2 regions of the Fictibacillus marinisediminis genome follow, and region 1 is predicted to be linked to the other one. Evidence: a T-box and tRNA genes for the amino acid it is inferred to sense, from the RefSeq annotation. Region 1 holds a T-box; the other holds one or more tRNA genes.
The links. The T-box of region 1 lies ahead of alaS (alanine--tRNA ligase). A T-box ahead of a tRNA ligase gene usually reads a tRNA of that ligase, here a tRNA-Ala.
Positions count from the first base shown of each region.

Region 2: it has a tRNA-Ala gene. The T-box ahead of alaS (alanine--tRNA ligase) is inferred to sense a tRNA for this amino acid. The anticodon was not compared.

Region 1 covers NZ_JAIWJX010000002.1:2,767,507-2,770,808, forward strand. The annotation lists gene alaS (alanine--tRNA ligase) at 1-1,400, opposite strand, end outside; T-box leader at 1,466-1,685, opposite strand; gene LCY76_RS14830 (AI-2E family transporter) at 1,712-2,776, opposite strand; gene LCY76_RS14835 (hypothetical protein) at 2,882-3,046, opposite strand; gene LCY76_RS14840 (hypothetical protein) at 3,082-3,279, opposite strand.
Region 2 covers NZ_JAIWJX010000002.1:3,092,017-3,095,318, reverse strand. The annotation lists gene LCY76_RS16450 (hypothetical protein) at 1-110, shown strand, start outside; gene LCY76_RS16445 (alpha/beta fold hydrolase) at 488-925, shown strand; tRNA gene LCY76_RS16440 (tRNA-Ala) at 1,283-1,358, opposite strand; gene LCY76_RS16435 (hypothetical protein) at 1,575-1,844, shown strand; gene LCY76_RS16430 (spore coat protein) at 1,857-2,195, shown strand; gene LCY76_RS16425 (glycoside hydrolase family 3 protein) at 2,420-3,302, shown strand, end outside.

The sequences.
Region 1 (3,302 bases):
CTTCTTTCTTCATCATAACCGACAAATTCACTGTTGGTTTTGATATCGCTGAGTACGCCTCCCTGCACTTGCATGGAATCTACATCCTGGCGCGCTGAACGAGCACGTTCACGCTGTGCTTCCATCTCTTTTTCAAAACCGGCACGGTCGACTTCCATATTGTGTTCAGCAGCGTACTCTTCAGTCAGTTCAAAAGGAAAACCGAATGTATCATAGAGTTTAAACGCATCCTTTCCTGCAATCGTGCTGCTGCCTGATGCTTTTTCTTTTTGGATGACATCCTCAAGAATCGCCAATCCTTCATTGATGGTTTCATGGAAACGTTCCTCTTCGTTCTTGATGACGCGCTGAATAAAAGGAACTTTCTCTTTCACTTCAGGATAAAAGTCAACCATTATGTCAGCAACAGTCGGTACAAGTTCAAACATGAACGGACGATCTAAGCCTATTTGTTTAGCGAAACGTGTCGCTCTTCTGATCAGGCGGCGAAGAATATATCCGCGTCCTTCATTTGAAGGCAGTGCATTGTCTGAAACCGCAAAAGCGACCGTTCGAATATGGTCAGCAATTACCTTAAACGCCGTATCCGTTTCCTTGCTTACTCCATACTTGCTGCCTGAAAGCTGTTCAGTCATCCGAATCACAGGGATGAAGAGATCTGTGTCATAGTTGGTCGGAACGTTCTGGATGACGGAAACCATGCGCTCAAGGCCCATTCCTGTATCAATATTCTTCTTCGGAAGTGGAGTATACGTTCCATCAGGATTATGGTTGAACTCAGAAAAAACAAGGTTCCATACTTCAAGATAACGGTCATTTTCTCCACCCGGGTAAAGTTCCGGATCTTCTGGGTCTTTACCGTACGTTTCTCCTCGGTCATAGAAGATCTCTGTGTTTGGCCCACTCGGCCCTTCACCGATATCCCAGAAATTTCCTTCCAGACGGATGATTCGTTCTGCAGGCACCCCTACTGTCTTGTTCCAGATATCGAATGCTTCATCATCTTCCGGATGAATGGTTACAGAAAGCATTTCAGGATCAAATCCAATCCATTTTGGATCCGTTAGAAACTCCCAAGCCCAAATGATGGCTTCTTCTTTAAAATAGTCCCCGATAGAAAAGTTCCCAAGCATCTCAAAGAATGTGTGGTGTCTTGCTGTGATACCTACATTTTCAATATCATTGGTACGGATTGATTTCTGCGCATTCACGATTCTTGGATTTTCAGGGATGACCCTGCCGTCAAAGTATTTTTTCAGCGTTGCTACTCCACTATTAATCCATAGCAAAGACGGATCTTCGTGGGGGACGAGTGATGCACTTGGCTCGACACTGTGGCCCTTCTCCTGGAAAAAATCCAGAAACATTTGTCTTACTTGAGCAGATGTTAAAGTTTTCATCTTCCCAATCTCCTTTCTGGTATAAAAACGACGGGCAAATAAAAAAACTCCCGTTCCTGATCTGCATCAGGGACGAGAGTTGTTATTCACGCGGTACCACCCTGGTTATGAACCCGCTTTCAATGGGGATCATCACCTTAAATAAACGTTAACGGGGTTTAACCGGCAGGTATTAATTGCACTCGGGAGTAGCTTTCCGTTCCTCTTACTTTTAGAAACCTTCCAGCCTTGGGTTTCCTCTCTATAAAAGGGTAGAAACGTACTTATCTCCATCATCGTTTTGCTTTATCTTGCAGTAAGTATAATTCCTTCTATGGCATTTTGTCAATCTTTGCCGTAAGTCTGTGATCACGGATGTGAACAACGATCACTTTAAGTATAGAAAACACAGGAACAGCTAGAATCAAGCCCAAAATCCCCCCAATTTCTCCGCCTGCAAGGAGAGCGAGGATAATCAGAGCTGGATGGATATGAAGGCTTTTGCCAACGATTAGAGGCCCTAAAATATTTCCTTCTATAAACTGAAGCACAAGCATAATCCCTGCAACAATCAGCACCATTTTTACAGAGATTGTGAATGCGATGAATATAACCGGCACAGCACCAAGAATAGGTCCAAAATAAGGGATAACATCGGTTATGGCTATAATAATCCCAAGAATAATCGGATAAGGCATACCTGCCAGCCAGAGAGCGAGCACAGCAGCTGCACCGAGAAGACTGCCGACAAACAGCTGCCCGCGTATATAGCCGCCAAGAGACCGGTCAATATCTTTCAATAAGTGAATGCCTTCTTTCCGCCATTTTCTCGGGGTTATATACCAGCATGCTCGTTTAATTACATCAATATCCTTTAAAAAATAAAAAACAAGGAACGGGATGATAATCAATACAAAAAAATAATCGACAATTTTTTTTATGGATCCGATCACATTAGCCGCACTTTTTTCCAAGTAATGTTCAGCCGATTGGATATAATCTTCAATGCGGAGATGAATGGAACGAGGCAGCCGGGAGGTATGGTGATCCACTTCCAGCAGCCAGTTACGGTACGTTTTTGATATGGCAGGTATATTTGAGACGAGTTCCCGTATCTGAAGCACCATGTATGGGATGCCTTTGTATACTCCGTAGCCGATACCGCCAAAAAACAAAACGTAGATAAACAGAATCGCCAGTGTCCGCGGAACGCCCCAATGATGCAGCTTTTCTACGAGTGGATGAAGCAAGTAGGTGATGAACACCGCAATAAAAAAAGGGATAAACACCGCTTTGACCGTTGTCAGCACAGGTGTCCAGAAAGGGGCAAGCTTAAGCAGCAGCCAGCCGCACAGAAACAAAAGTACCAACAGAGACAGGCGGATGATCCACTTCATATACTTTTCTCGATGTATGGTAAACACCTCCATCTATATTGTTGCCACAACCTCTCATTTCATGAAAAAAAGTCCATGCTTTTTTTAGCATGGACTTTCATTTCTTTAATAAATGGCTTTTGCCAGTCTCTTACGTATTTTTCTTACTCTTTTAGAAGATAACAGGTCGTCCATCCTCATAAAATTCATCCCGTTTTTTCCGGATGATTTCATTCCTTTAAAAGCTGCCCAGATGCCTAGGGCAAGTAAAGGTTTTAAATAGCTGTTCATGTTGTCACCCACCCATTCATTAAGATCACTTAACGTTATTGTGCATCGGCATTAAAGGATAAATCTTGATCTTCAAAAAGATCATCAAGCGAGGTCAGACTGCCGTCTTCTTCCACCTGGTGAAGGGACAGCATGCCGTTTACAATGGACAGTTCGATAAAACAATTCCAGCAATAATACTGATTGACACCGATCTTGCCGATATCCTTGCAGCTGCAGTTCGGGCATTTCAAATTGAGGGCCCTCCTTTATAGCA
Region 2 (3,302 bases), 320 kb from region 1:
TGACAAAGTTTCATGAAAAACACACGCCTGCCAAATTTGATAAAAAGAAGCAACTTGAAAAAATACGTGCGGAGTATTTGAAAAAGAAGCAAAAACAAACAGATAAATAATAAGAAAAACATAGGAAGATTAAATTCTCCCTATGTTTTTCTTATTCGAAATTTTTTTCAATATCTTCTGCAATCGGGTGCATTTCTCTAAAAAGGAAATCTGCGCTTTTTTATTGAACTTATTATACAAACGGGCAGGATTGTTGAATAAGAGATGGAATTTTCCATTAGAACTCGAATCTTAAAAAGGGCTGTTATATGGGCTTGAGGACATTGATTAATTCAATAGAATTGCAGTAAAAGGTGATATTCTTTTCTTTAATTAAGCATTATAGAATGGGTAAAATCTGATTAAATATTTTGAAAGGGTGAGTATAGTATTTTATCAACTAGTGATTTTAAATCTAAGAATGGAAAAATAAACTGGTTTCATGTCAGTGGCAAATAAAAACCTCTACAATAAGATTTTATTACTTCAAAAAGAATCTACTTCAATTGCCAATGTTTATGAAAAACTGTGGGAACTTGTTGACACCGAAACAGTTGATTTGTTGTTATTTGAAAACCAGGAAATCGCAAAAATAAATAGAAATTTATGGGGAGAAAGTAATTTAATTAACACTGGACTAATGATGAACGTCCTTGAAAACACCCCTTGTAACCTTCCATTACAATACCGTCTTAAGGACATAAAACAACCTACTTTAATAATTACAGGCGTTTTTGACCGTAATACTGGAGTTAATATCTCTAAAATAATTCATAGAGAATTAACTAACAGTACATTAGAATTATTCAATAATAGTGCCCATTTCCCGGATTTAGAAGAAACAGAAAAATTTATAAACGTAGTATTAGAGTTTTTGAAGTCGTAATGCTTTCATTATTAAGCTAACGAAGGCTAATAATGTAGATAGCCATATAAACGAACTAAACCTATGATGTTGTCTATTTGCTTTGAAGTGAATTCCTTGCACAGCAACCTCCCGCAGTGTAACAAAGTTTTGTTAATAAATGATATATAAAGGCACCTCAATTATCTCGGGCAAGAGTAGATAATTGAGGTGCCTTTTTTGTATTTTAACCGGAAATACCGCGATATACCTGCCCTTTAGTTAACTAAAGGTGAACCAAATGTGAACCTATGTGAAGAAACAATTTTATTTTATAAAAATTTGCTCTTTATCAAAAACAAAACCCTTGATTTCTCAAGGGTTTTTGACTGATATGTATGGTGGAGACTAGCGGGATCGAACCGCTGACCTTTTGGCTGCCAGCCAAACGCTCTCCCAGCTGAGCTAAGCCCCCACGATGGTTGTTGCTGACAAGGAAAATTATATAACAGAAGTAGAAAGAAAAGCAAGCCTCTTTATTAAAAATTCTTTCAATGAGATTTTCAAAACGGGATGAGCCTTAACAGGGCTCATCTTTTCAAGTTCTATAAATTTACCAACTTATTGGCATACTTTCTCAAAAAGATGGAAAGCTAACATGGTAAATCAAGGAATAAAGGAGGACATACGTATGCAACAGCAGCAACCGAATCAGGGACAGAACCAGCAGCAGATGTATCAACAGCCGCCGAATGTGATCACAGGGAAAGACTTTAACTACTTAACCGACATGCTTTCATGGAATTTGCTTGGATTTAAGAAGGCGCATTTTGCAGCGAGCCAGTGTCAGGACCAGCAGGTGAGTGCGGCGCTTGAGAAGGCGTGCCACATGCACGAAAAGCATTATCAGCAAATCTTGCAGAAACTTCAATCCGGCGGAAGCCAGAATATGAATCAATAGGGGGAACGGAAGATGAATAACAATCAGAACAAAATTCAAAATCCGGAGTCTCAGGTGCCGAAAACGCCTCAGATGAATGACCGGGATTTCCTGAATGACATTCTTTCCTATGAAAAGTACATGACCGCTTCGTATTCAACAGCCATGAATGAAGCGAGCCATGACGCGCTCTATCAGGAGATTCATTCGATTTTTGATGAGACGAAAAACATACAGCGTGAACTCTATGAGCTTATGTTCCAAAAAGGCTGGTATGCGCTGACGCCGGAACAGCCGCAGAAGCTGCAGCAGGCTGCCCAGCAGTTTACCGGGTACATGTCCCAGTTTCCTCATAACCCACCCATGCAATAAAGACAAAGTTATTAAAAGCTGTGGAGCTCCTTCCACAGCTTTTTTCCTTTATAAGGATTTATTACCACTCTTTTGTGAATAAAGTTAACTGGTATAGACAACTAGAACTATATGGCAGAAAACCTTCCTGGGCCTATTGCTTTGTTTTCGCCTGAGTCGAAAGGAAACGACAAATTCCTCCAGAAAGAAGTATCGTTCATAAAACTAAAGGAGGATAACATGCAATGAAGAAAAGACTAGCGTTTTTATATGCGATGGCCTGTATGCTCGTCGTTGCTTCGTTCCTTGGAACGGTTCCAAAGCAGGCAGCTGCAGAAAGCCATCCTGATCAAAAAGACTTGATCATCTCCAGCAACATTCCACAGGCGTTAAAGGAGGTTAATGGTGATCAAATCCAACTTCATGCTCTTCATGTGTATAAAGTGGACGGCCATTTCATGGAGACGGAAGCTTTGAGATGGTGGTCGGCAAATCCGCGGGTTGCCACTGTAGACCCAAGAGGCCTTGTAACCCTTAAAGGCCACAGCGGCGACACTCGCATTTTTGTGACGGATGGACGAAAGATCGACCATACACAAATCTCCGTGAAAGACCATAAAGGAACAAAGACAGCTGTAATCCAAAAGCAAAAAGGGAAAAAGTACAATGTGATTCCGGCAGCCATCAAACAGATGAGTATGGAAGAAAAAGTCGGTCAGATGCTGATGCCAGACTTCCGAACGTTTAATGGCAAGAACGTAACAGAGGTCACACCAGAGATTAAAGCACTCGTGAAGAAATATCATCTAGGCGGCATCATCTTGTTCCGTGAAAATGTTGTAACGACAGAACAGACAACCAAACTTGTGGCCGATTATCAGGAAGCTTCTGAAAAGAACGGATTGCTTATTTCGATTGACCAAGAGGGTGGTATTGTTACCCGCCTTCAAAGCGGAACAGATTTTCCTGGAAACATGGCACTTGGTGCAACAAGATCTCCTGAGTTAGCTGAAAAGGTAGGGAAAGCGATTGGTGAAGAACTAAACGCGCTTGGGATCAACTTTAATCTTTCACCTTCGCTTGATGTAAACAACAATCAGGACAACCCTGTAATTGGAACTCGTTCCT